3 regions of the Streptomyces sp. CNS606 genome follow, and region 2 is predicted to be linked to each of the others. Evidence: riboswitches for the same ligand, from Rfam matches in the RefSeq annotation. Region 2 holds a riboswitch; each other region holds the start of a gene.
The links. Region 2 has a riboswitch for cobalamin ahead of K304_RS0102015 (cobalamin biosynthesis protein). Riboswitches for the same ligand answer to the same signal wherever they lie in the genome.
Positions count from the first base shown of each region.

Region 1 (3,982 bases), on a different contig from region 2:
CACGGTGTCGGTGACGAAACCGCTGAGGGGGTCCTGCCCCACCCGGCCGACCACGTGGGCGAGTTCCTGCGGGGGCAGCATGTGGGTGGCCAGCCCGTCGACGGACACCTCGCCCTGCAGGTGGCCGCCGGTGAAGTGCGGCACCAGCCCGTTGACCGCGCCGAGCAGCGTCGACTTGCCCACGCCGGTACGTCCGGCCACGAGGCACAACTCGCCCTCGTCCACGGTCAGCTCCACGTCCCGCAGCGCGGGACGCGCGCAGCCGTCGTAGGTGAAGGTGACCCGGTCGAAGCGGATCATGCGGCGGCTCCCTTCGTGAGGCCGGCGGGCGGACGCGGAGTCAGGAAGGCGGGCAGCACGCCGATCAGGACGGCCGCTGCGGGCAACAGCGCCACCTGCGGCCAGGCGATCGGGTCCAGCGACGGTTGCAGCGTCGCCGCGTCCGTGCGGGAGGCGACGTACATCACCGCCGCCGAGGCGAGCCCCGACGCGGCGACGAGCAGTTCCGCGGCGCGCCACCGGTCCGGCCGGTACCGGCTCCGGCGCACCCGGCGCCCGCCGAGGAAGAAGCCCGTCACGGCGACACCGAGAGCGGCGACGAGCAGCGGAGCGCCCAGGTACGACGGGGAGCCGCCGCCCAACGCCCCGTACAGGCCGACGCAGACGCCCAGCAGGCCGGCCAGCACCAGGCCGCCGGTGAGCAGCCGGGCCCGCCCGTCCAGCCGTCCGGTGCGGCCGTAGCCGTGCGACGCCATCGCCGCCGCGAGCGTCAGTGACCGGTTCATCGCGTCCTCCAGGACGGGGATGATCAGGCCGCGCAGGGCACGCCGGCCGCGCCCCGCCCCACCGCGGAGGCGGCGCGCCCGGTGCACCCGCTGGACGCTCTCCACCAGCTGCGGGGCCACGGTCAGGGTCACCACGACGGACGTCCCGACCTCGTACAGGGCGCCCGGCAGGGCCTTGAGCATGCGCTTGGGGTTGGCGAGGGCGTTGGCGGCGCCCACACACACCACCATCGCCGCCAGCCGCATCCCGTCGTAGAAGCCGCCGAGCAGCTCCTCCGCGGCGACCGGGCCGAGCAGGCGGATGCCGCGCGCCAGTTCGGGCAGCGGGATCTCGGGCAGCACGAACAGCACCACGTCGCCCTGGCCCCCGCCGAAGACGATCCGGAACACCACCCGCATCAGGACGATGAACGCGCCCAGCGCGAGGTAGAGGCGGAACGCGAGCGCCCAGGGGGCGTCGCTGCGCCGCTGCACGACGACCAGGCCCGCCACCGACAGCAGCAGCCCGAGCAGCACGGGGTTGCCGGTCCGGCTCGCGGCGGCCGCGAGGCCCAGCGCCCACAGCCACCAGCAGCCCGGGTGCAGCGTCCGGGGCAGCGCGCCCGCCGCCCGGCGTACGGCGGGGGAGCCGGACGGCGGTGCGAGGGCGGTGGTTCTGCCTCCTGCGGAGTCCTTCACGTCCGGCTAGTCCCCGTGCCCGGTGCGACGGCGGCGCCAGGCGAGGACCGCGGCGCCGACGGCGAGGGCGGCGGCCGCCGCGGCGGTCAGCGCGGTCCCGGCGGACAGGGAGGAGCCGGACGCCGTCTGGTCGGGCCGGTCCTCGCCGCCGCTCCAGTCCGCGGCCTCGGTCGGGCTCGGAGCGGCCCCGGGAGCGGCCGGCCCGTCGTCGGCGGAGGCGGTGGGGTCGGGGCTCTTCTTCCCGTCCCGCTTCTTGTCGCCGTCGCGGTCCTTCTCGTCCGGCTTTCCGTCCTCGTCCCGGTCGCCCGGGCGGTCCGACGCCGGGCCGTCTCCGTTCCCCGGACGGTCGGCACCGGTGTCACCGGACGACGCGCCGCCGCCCGGGCCGGTGCCGCCGGTCCCGCCGGAGGAGCCGCCCGAGGACGATCCACCGCTCGACGACGACCCGCCGGACGAGGACCCACCGGACGACGATCCGCCGGAGGAGGAACCGCCGGAGCTCTGCCCGCCGTTGGACGCGGACGGCCGGCGCGGGGCGACGCGCGGCGCGGGCGCGGAGTCCATGTCGCGCCCCTTGGAGAAGGACCAGCCCTCGAAGCTGCCCTCCGGAGGATTGCGGTAGGTCGCCCCGTACTGGCTGTACGTCCACGCGCCGCCGTTCGGCGCGTGCCAGTAGGACCAGTACGCCGAGGCCGGCGGGGTGTCGATGCAGGGTTCGGTCTCCGCCGTGGGCTTGCCCTCCAGCCGGCAGATGAACGACTCGCCCCAGCGGTTGGTGCCGGTCACCTGGATGCCCGCCGCCTTCAGCGCCGCGAGTCCGGTCTCCTGACTGTCCACGGCGCACCGGACGAGGGTCTGTCCGCCGAGTTCGCGGAAGTCGACGATCACGGTGACCCCGTTGCCGTCGGGGCAGAAGCCGGGACGGCCGCGGGAGGTGTCGACCGCGGCGGCCTTCTCCGGTGTGCCGAGACCGGTCAGCACGCCGCAGGCCGTCACCAGGACGGCGGTGATCCACGCGCGTAGTACTCGGCTCATCGTCGGTGCCCCTCCCCTGAGGTGGGCACCGGCCCCCGGCACGTACGCGCCCCCGACGCGCCGATCGTGCTTCAGGCGGCGTTCAGGGGCGGGGAAACCGAGGGGTCGGGCTCCACGCTGCAGACCATGACAGTGCAAAGCGGTGCACGTGCGCGCGGGCGGTCCGGCTCACGGCGGGCGGTGCCGCCGTTCACGGTTGCAGGTCAGCGCCGGATTCCCACCGGCTTCCCCATCGCGTACGCATTCAGTTGTCGTCCTCGCGGACAGTGGACAAGTGTACGGACGCTCCGGGACGTTGACCAGAACGCCCGCTGTGAGCCCGCACTCACTCGCCCCCGGGGGCATCCGCCCCGGGCAGCGGCGGCACCGGGCGCGGCCGTCCGTCCGCGTCGACCGCGACGAACGTGAGCTGCGCGGTGGCCACTTCGGTGACCGGTCCGGGAGAGTTCCACCGCTCCGCGGTGACCCGGACCGCGATGTTCATCGAGGTCCTGCCGACGCCCTCCAGCCCGGCGTGCACGGTGAGCAGGTCGCCCGCGCGCACGGGGGCCAGGAACCGCATCCGGTCGACGGAGACCGTCACCGCCGGCGGGCCGCCGTGCCTGCCGGCGGCGGCCGCCGCCGCGTCGTCGATGAGTTTCATCACCACGCCGCCGTGGATGGTGCCGTAGAGGTTGGTGTCGTGCTCGCTCATGATGTGCGCGAGCGTGACGGCGGACCGGGACGCGCGGGATGCCGCGTGGTCCGCCGGGTCGGTGCGGAAGACGGTGGGCTGGTGTGCCACAGAACTCTCCTTCGCGAGTCGCTGTCCGGCCGGGACGAGGAGGGTGTCGGAGAGTGGCGCGGTCAACGGTCCGCGCGCGACGGCACGGCCGGAGTCCGGCACCGGCCTTCCCTCGAGGCCCCGGGCACCGTGGGCGGTTGTCGCACACGGGCGACCGGCAGGTCTTCGGACTCGCGGGCGCGTCCCGTCAGGACACCTACAGGCCGTCGCTTCCCAGGTCCGTTGCCGGGCCCAGTGCGTGTGACGGCGGTCGTTCCCGCTCACCGCTGCGGGGCAGTCCCGGATTCCCACCGGGTTCCCTCTTGCGACGCCGCTCCTGGACAGGAGGGGCGAACCGGTTGCATGCTCAACATAACCGCGTCGATCCGGAAAGCGGAAACCCGCGGCCCCGGGAGCCACCATCCGTTTAGGTGAGGCTAGCCTTATCTGCGTGAAAGCTGGTGAAGAGACCCCCGAGGCCCCGCCCGTCCGCGGTCACGCGCTGTCGGCCGCGGACCTGACCGTCGCCTACGACGCCGTCGACGTCGTGCACGACGCGTCGGTCGCTCTGCCCCTCGGTGAGGTGACCGTCCTGGTCGGCCCGAACGGCAGCGGGAAGTCGACGCTGCTGCGGACCCTCGCCCGCCTGCAGCGGCCCCGGCACGGCACACTCGCCATCGACGCCGACACCGACGGCTTCGCGCTGAGCCCCCGCGAGTTC
Region 1 is NZ_AUFD01000031.1:6,639-10,620, forward strand. It holds gene K304_RS0118925 (ATP-binding cassette domain-containing protein) at 1-300, opposite strand, end outside; gene K304_RS0118930 (CbiQ family ECF transporter T component) at 297-1,463, opposite strand; gene K304_RS33685 (hypothetical protein) at 1,470-2,498, opposite strand; cobalamin riboswitch at 2,638-2,773, opposite strand; gene K304_RS0118940 (acyl-CoA thioesterase) at 2,824-3,282, opposite strand; cobalamin riboswitch at 3,422-3,636, opposite strand; gene K304_RS0118945 (ABC transporter ATP-binding protein) at 3,713-3,982, shown strand, end outside.
Region 1: linked by a shared signal. The riboswitch ahead of K304_RS33685 (hypothetical protein) and the one ahead of K304_RS0102015 (cobalamin biosynthesis protein) in region 2 are both predicted to bind cobalamin.

Region 2 (3,982 bases):
CCTCCGGTCTCTTCCTGTACCACCGGGCGACTGGACCATGCGGCGGTCCCTCCCGTTCGGCCTGTGACGGGTCCCACACCAACACCCTCCGGGTGCGACACTCCGATGCCCGCCCCAGTTCACCTTCCGTTCACCCACCATCCTTACGTTCACCGGGTCACTGACCTTCGAACTGATTGCCTGGGTGAATGGAACACATCACGCTTCTCATCGGGATCGTGATCGTCACGGCCTTGGTGTTCGACTTTACGAACGGCTTCCACGACACGGCCAACGCCATGGCCACCACCATCTCCACCGGGGCGATGAAGCCCAAGGCAGCGGTGGCGATGTCGGCCGTTCTCAACCTCGCCGGAGCGTTCATCTCCGTCGAGGTGGCCAAGACGATCTCCAAGGGACTGATCGACGAAGGCGCCGGTATCCAGCCTGAAGTGATCCTCGCAGCGTTGGTCGGTGCGATCACCTGGAACATGCTGACCTGGCTGGCCGGACTCCCCTCCAGCTCCTCGCACGCCCTGATGGGCGGTCTGCTCGGTGCCGCGGTCGCCTCGATGGGCATCGGCGCGGTCAACGGCGACGTCGTCGTCACCAAGGTGCTGATCCCCGCGCTGGCCGCCCCGCTGGTCGCCGGCCTCGCCGCCTGGGGCGCCACACGCCTGACCTACCGCCTCACCCGCAACGTGAGCGAGGAGCAGGCGGGCAAGGGCTACCGGGCCGGCCAGATCACCTCCGCCGCGCTGGTCTCCCTGGCGCACGGCACCAACGACGCGCAGAAGACGATGGGCGTCATCACCCTCGCCCTGATCGCGGGCGGCGCGCTGGCCCCGGACGCGGGCCCGCCCATGTGGGTGGTCGTCTCGGCCGGTGTCGCCATCGCACTGGGCACATACCTCGGCGGCTGGCGGATCATCCGCACTCTCGGCAAGGGCCTCACCGACATCCACCCGCCGCAGGGCTTCTCGGCGCAGACGAGCGCCGCGGTCACCATCCTGGCCTCCTCCCACCTGGGCTTCTCGCTGTCCACCACGCACACCTGCTCCGGCGCCGTGATGGGCGCGGGGATGGGGCGCAAGGGCGGCACCGTCCGCTGGGGCACGGCGGGCCGGATGCTGGCCGCCTGGGGCATCACCGTCCCGGCCGCGGGTCTGGTCGCGGGCGGCGCGGCGCTGCTGGCCGAGCGCGGCAACGTCGGCGTGACCGTGGTCGCCGTCCTCGGCGTACTGGTCAACGGCGCCATCTGGCTGGCCTCGCGCCGGCAGCCGGTCGACCACACCAACGTCAACGACATGCCGGAGGACTCCGCCCCGGAATCCCGCTCCGACGCACAGGACGCGGGCGTGGTGGCCGCCGCGATGAGCGCCGTCGCGCCACCGCCGGCCGGCGCGGTCCCCGAGCAGCACGGCGCGCAGGACGAGGAGTCCGAGCACGCCCGCACCAAGGCCTCCGTCTCCGGCGCCTGACGCGCCCCACCCGAAGGAAGCGAAGCACTCACCATGGACATCCACTGGTCCGCCCTGATCAACGTGTTCGGCGTCAGCCTGCTGGCTTCCGTCGCACTGGTCGGCGTGTTCACCCTGGGCATCGTGGGCTCCGCACCGCGCAAGGACGGCGGCAGCGCCTCCGTGCCGGCCCGCATCGGCGCGTACCTCTGCTACGCGGTCTGCGCGGCCGCCGTGGCGTACGGCATCTACCTGATCGGCGCCTGAACCCCCGCGCACCGAGGGGTGGGTACGGCCTGCGGGCCGCACCCACCCCTCTCGCGTACCCGAGGCGGCCCGGGCGGGACGCGACGGCGCGACGTGGGGGTGGTCACACTGCTTCGCCGCAGGTCGGGGGCGAGTTGACGGTCGTGGGGGGCCGTGATGGACTTCCGGCAGCCGAACGGCGGCAGAAGAGGAAGCCGGTGCGAATCCGGCGCGGTCCCGCCACTGTCACCGGGGAGCGCCCCTCACCACACGCCACGGCCCGCCAGCGGGCTGGAAGGCCGGGGAGGCGCCGATCCGGGAGCCAGGAGACTCTCGCCGCCGGACACGTCGAGCCAGGGCGAGGACCCTGAGTGAGGACTCCGCCATGCGTGGCTTCTGCGCCGCTCCCCCACCCCGCACCTCGCCGTGTTCCTGCGAGGCTCCACAGCCCGTCGTCTGATGCCGCGTCCGCGTGCGTACGCGTACGGGGTGACGCTCGGCTTCCTCGCCGACCTCGCGCTGGGCGACCCCCGGCGCGGACACCCCGTGGCGGCCTTCGGCCGCGCGGTGAACCGGGCCGAAGGCGCCCTGTGGCGTGACCACCGCGGTGCCGGGGCGTTGTGCACCGTGGTGTGCGCCGGCGGCGTGGCGGCCGCCGCGGCGGGCCTCAACGCGGCCGCCGGGAGGGCGCGTTCGACGCTGCCCTCGGTGGTGCTGGCCGCGGTCGCCGGCTGGACGGTGCTCGGCGGGACCTCGCTGATCCGCGAGGCGCGGGCGGTCGGCGCCGCACTCGCCGCGGGCGACGTGCCGGCGGCGCGGCGGCGGCTGCCGCACCTGTGCGGGCGGGACCCGGAGGCGCTGGACGCCGAGGGCGTCGCGCGGGCGGTCGTCGAGTCGGTGGCGGAGAACACCTCCGACGCCGTGGTGGGCGCGCTGGTGTGGGGAGCGGTCGCCGGTGTGCCGGGCCTGGTGGCCTTCCGCGCGGTGAACACCCTGGACGCGATGCTGGGCCACCGCTCCCCCAGGCTGCTGCGTTTCGGCTGGGCGCCGGCGCGGCTGGACGACCTGGCGGGCTGGCCCGGCGCCCGGCTGACGGCCACGCTGGCCGCACTCGCCGGATCCGACCCGAGCGGCGCCCTGCGGGTCTGGCGTGCGGACGCCTCCCGCCACCCCAGCCCCAACGCGGGCCCGGTGGAGGCCGCGTTCGCCGGGGCGCTGGGCGTACAGCTGGGCGGGACGTTGGCGTACGCGGGGCGGGTCGAGCACCGGCCGGTGCTCAACGCCCGTGGCCGGCCGGTCCGTACGGAGGACGTCGAGCGCGCGGTGCGGCTCTCCCGCCGCGTCGGTGTGCTGGCGCTGGTGACGACGACGGCCGTGAGGGTCGTGGCCGCGCGGAAGGGGAGGCGGCGGTGAACGCGGTGCGGCGGGGCGGCGGTCTGCTGGTCGCGGGGACGACCTCGGACGCCGGGAAGAGCGTGGTCACGGCCGGGGTCTGCCGCTGGCTGGCCCGCAAGGGGCTGAAGGTCGCGCCGTTCAAGGCGCAGAACATGTCGCTGAACTCCTTCGTCACCCGGGAGGGCGCGGAGATCGGCCGGGCGCAGGCCATGCAGGCGGCCGCCGCCCGGGTGGAACCCAGCGCGGCGATGAACCCGGTGCTGCTCAAGCCGGGCGGCGACCGCACCAGTCAGGTCGTCCTGATGGGCAGGCCGGTGGGCGAACTGAGCGCCCGCGGCTACCACGAGGACAGGCAGCGGAAGCTGCTGGAGACGGTCGCCGGGTGCCTGGAGGAGCTGCGCGCCACCCACGACGCCGTGATCTGCGAGGGCGCGGGCAGCCCCGCCGAGATCAACCTGCGGCGCAACGACATCGTCAACATGGGTCTGGCGCGGGCGGCGCGCCTCCCCGTGGTGGTCGTCGGCGACATCGACCGCGGCGGGGTCTTCGCCTCGTTCTTCGGTACGACCGCGCTGCTGTCCCCCGAGGATCAGGCGCTGGTGTGCGGCTATCTGGTCAACAAGTTCCGCGGCGACACGACGCTGCTGCAGCCGGGGCTGGAGATGCTGCACCGGCTCACCGGCCGCCCGTCGCTGGGCGTGCTCCCGCACCGGCACGGCCTGGGCATCGACGAGGAGGACGGGCTGCGCATCTCCCTGCGCGGCACCGTGCGGGAGGCGTCGACGGCGCCGCCGCACGGCGCGGACGTGCTGCGGGTCGCCGTGCTGCCGGTCCCGCTGATGTCGAACTTCACCGACGTGGACGCCCTCGCCGCCGAGCCCGGCGTGGTGGTCCGCTTCTGC
Region 2 is NZ_AUFD01000006.1:42,554-46,535, forward strand. It holds gene K304_RS0102005 (inorganic phosphate transporter) at 189-1,460, shown strand; gene K304_RS0102010 (hypothetical protein) at 1,494-1,706, shown strand; cobalamin riboswitch at 1,895-2,017, shown strand; gene K304_RS0102015 (cobalamin biosynthesis protein) at 2,145-3,098, shown strand; gene K304_RS0102020 (cobyric acid synthase) at 3,095-3,982, shown strand, end outside.

Region 3 (3,982 bases), on a different contig from region 2:
GGTCTCCAAGGTCACCTCGCTGCTGGTGAAGGTCGGCGCCCTGGTCTTCGTCCTCACCCTGGACAAGACGGCGGCGCTCAACTTCCAGCTGCTGGGCGGCATCTGGATCGCGCAGACCTTCCCGTCCCTGGTCGGTGGCCTGTTCACGCGCTGGTTCCACCGGTGGGCGCTGCTCGCCGGCTGGGCGGCGGGCATGGTGTACGGCACCATCGCGGCGTACAACGTGTCCAGCCCGAAGCAGGAGCACTTCGGCGGCAGCACGGCGGAGATCCCGATGATCGGTGAGATCGGTTACATCGGCCTCACCGCCTTCGTGCTGAACGCGGTCGTCACGGTCGTCCTGACGGTGATCCTGCGGGCCGCCAAGGTCCCGGACGGGCGGGACGAGACCAAGCCGTCCGACTACCGCGCGGACGCCGGCGACCGGGGCGTGAAGGAGGAGCTGCCGGCTCCCACCGCCGCTCCCTGATCCACGGAACCCACCCGAGCACCCCACCGGCGGCACGGCCGCCGGTGGGGTGCTGCATGCTGGGGACATGGACGTGACGATCAGGGCGGCGCACGAGGCGGAGTACGGCGAGGTCGGAGACCTGACGGCCGACGCGTACCTGGAGGACGGGCTGCTCACCTACGGCGCGGAGGACCCGTACCTGGAGGTGCTGCGGAACGTGCCGCACCGCGCCGGGCACGCACAGGTCCTGGTCGCCGTGGACGCGGGCACCGGCGACCTGCTGGGCACCGTGACCTTCGTCGGGGACGGCGGGGAGTACGCGAACATCGCCCGGCCCGGCGAGGCCGAGTTCCGCATGCTGGCCGTGCACCGGAAGGGGCGGGGACGCGGCGTGGGCGAGGCGCTGGTGCGCGACTGCCTGGCACGCGCGCGGGCCCTCGGCCGGGAACGCGTGGTGCTCTCCACCGAGTCGAAGATGACGACCGCTCACCGCCTGTACGGGCGACTGCGGTTCGTGCGCACCCCGGCCCGCGACTGGGAGCCGATCCCCGGTCTGCCACTGTGGACCTTCGCGTTGGAGCTCGCCGACGACGAGGACTGACGGGCACGGCAATCCTACCAGCGACACAAGATGTTGGGGTGCTCGCGCGGAGCACCCCAACATGTATGCTCGTCCTCGCTGTCGCCGCAGGGGAATCCGGTGCGAATCCGGGACTGTCCCGCAACGGTGTGCGGCGTGCCGTGCCCTGCCTCCACGCGTCGAACGGGCCCCGGAACGCCGCGAGTCCGAGCACCTGCCGACGGCGTCGTACACGTCCGGGCCCCGTGGGATGGGCCGGCGGACGCGAGGTGACGCCGGCCCGCAACGGGTCGCCGCCTGCGCCCCGCCACGCCTCCCCACCGGCCCCCGCCGAGCGAGGGAGAGCACGTCACCGTGACCATCGCACCCGAGGCCGCAGCCGTCCCGGCGCCGTTCCCGGCGCCTTCCGGGCCGGATGCCGACAGCGCCCTGCTGGAGCGGCTGTTGACGGAGCTGACCGCCGACCTGCCCGCGACCGACGCCGCCCGGATCGGCGCGGCGGTACGGCGCGGACGGCACCCCGGATCGACCCACGCGGACCTGCGGTCGCTGGCCGTCGAGGCGGCGGCCGGACTCATCGGCGACGAACCGGAGTACGGGCGCCTGGCGGCCCGGCTGCTGACCCGCGCCGTGCGCGAGGAGGCCGCCGGCCAGGGCGCGACCTCATTCTCCGCCTCGGTCGCCGTCGGCCACCACGAAGGTCTGATCGCGGACTCCACCGCCGCATTCGTCAGCGCACACGCCGCACGCCTGGACGCCCTGGTCGACGCCGCCGTGGCGGACGGCGCCGACGACCGGTTCGGCTACTTCGGGCTGCGCACGGTCCACTCCCGCTACCTCCTGCGCCACCCCACGACCCGCCGGGTGGTCGAGACCCCGCAGCACTTCCTCCTGCGCGTCGCCTGCGGGCTGGCGGCGGACGACAGCGCGCGGGCCGTCGAGGAGGTCGCCGAGCTGTACCGGCTGACCAGCTCGCTGTCCTACCTGCCGTCCTCCCCGACGCTCTTCAACTCCGGCACCCGGCACCCGCAGATGTCGTCGTGCTACCTGCTGGACTCGCCGCTGGACGAACTGGACTCGATCTACGAGCGCTACCACCAGGTCGCCCGGCTCTCCAAGCACGCCGGCGGCATCGGTCTGTCCTGGTCCCGCGTCCGCGCCCGCGGCTCGCTCATCCGCGGCACGAACGGCCACTCCAACGGCATCGTGCCGTTCCTGCGCACGCTGGACGCCTCGGTCGCCGCGGTGAACCAGGGCGGCCGGCGCAAGGGCGCCGCCTGCGTCTACCTGGAGACCTGGCACGCCGACCTGGAGGAGTTCCTGGAGCTGCGGGACAACACCGGTGAGGAGGCCCGCCGCACCCACAACCTCAACCTCGCGCACTGGATCCCGGACGAGTTCATGCGCCGCGTCGAGGCCGACGCCGACTGGTCGCTGTTCTCCCCCGCCGAGGTGCCCGAACTGGTGGACCTCTGGGGCGACGACTTCGACGCCGCCTACCGTCGCGCCGAGGCGGACGGTAAGGCCGTGAAGTCCGTTCCGGCCCGGCAGCTGTACGCGCGGATGATGCGTACCCTCGCGCAGACCGGCAACGGCTGGATGACCTTCAAGGACGCCGCCAACCGCACGGCCAACCAGACCGCCGAACCGGGCCGCGTCGTCCACTCCTCCAACCTGTGCACCGAGATCCTGGAGGTGACCGACGACGACGAGACCGCCGTGTGCAACCTCGGCTCGGTCAACGTCGCCGCCCACCTCGGCGACGACGGCGGGATGGACTGGGAGCGTCTGGACGCCACCGTGCGCACCGCGGTGACCTTCCTGGACCGCGTGGTCGACGTCAACTACTACCCCACCGAGCAGGCAGGCGGCTCCAACGCACGCTGGCGTCCGGTCGGTCTGGGCCTGATGGGCCTCCAGGACGTCTTCTTCCGGCTGCGGCTGCCGTTCGACTCCCCCGCGGCGCAGCAGCTGTCCACCCGCATCTCGGAACGCATCATGCTCGCCGCCTACGAGGCGTCGGCCGACCTCGCCGAGCGGCACGGCCCGCTCCCGGCCTGGGAGTCGACCCGCACCGCACGCGGCGTGCTCCACCCCGACCACTACCCGGAGGCCGAACAGACCTGGCCGGAGCGCTGGTCGGCGCTGCGGACCCGGATCGCCGCCACCGGCATGCGGAACTCGCTGCTGCTGGCCATCGCCCCGACGGCGACCATCGCCTCCATCGCCGGCGCTTACGAATGCATCGAGCCGCAGGTGTCCAACCTGTTCAAGCGCGAGACGCTGAGCGGGGAGTTCCTCCAGGTCAACGGCTACCTGGTGGAGGAGCTGAAGCGGCTGGGCCGCTGGGACGACACCACCCGGGAGGCGCTGCGCGACGCCAACGGCAGCGTGCAGGACCTCCCGGGGCTGCCCGCGGAGGTACGCGAGCTGTACCGGACGGCGTGGGAGATCCCGCAGCGCGCGCTGATCGACATGGCGGCCGCCCGCACCCCGTACCTGGACCAGAGCCAGTCGCTGAACCTGTTCATGGCGTCGCCGACCATCGGCAAGCTCAGCTCGATGTACGCCTACGCCTGGAAGCGCGGCATCAAGACGACGTACTACCTGCGGTCGCGGCCGGCCACGCGGATCGCGCGGGCGGCCGGGTCGGCCACCGCTCAGGCCGCCGTACCCGCCCAGCAGGGCGCCGCGCCGGACGAGGCCGTCGCCTGCTCCCTGGAGAACCCCGAGTCCTGCGAGGCATGCCAGTGACCACCCCCAAGACGCACAAGAACCTGCTCGACCCGGGCTTCGAACTGACCCTGCGTCCGATGCGGTACCCGGAGTTCTACGAGCGCTACCGGGACGCGATCAAGAACACCTGGACCGTGGAGGAGGTCGACCTCCACTCCGACGTCGCCGACCTCGCCAAGCTCTCCTCCGGCGAACAGCACATGATCGGCCGCCTG
Region 3 is NZ_KE384522.1:359,141-363,122, forward strand. It holds gene mctP (monocarboxylate uptake permease MctP) at 1-469, shown strand, start outside; gene K304_RS0126275 (GNAT family N-acetyltransferase) at 537-1,052, shown strand; cobalamin riboswitch at 1,118-1,267, shown strand; gene K304_RS0126280 (ribonucleoside-diphosphate reductase subunit alpha) at 1,386-3,785, shown strand; gene K304_RS0126285 (ribonucleotide-diphosphate reductase subunit beta) at 3,845-3,982, shown strand, end outside.
Region 3: linked by a shared signal. The riboswitch ahead of K304_RS0126280 (ribonucleoside-diphosphate reductase subunit alpha) and the one ahead of K304_RS0102015 (cobalamin biosynthesis protein) in region 2 are both predicted to bind cobalamin.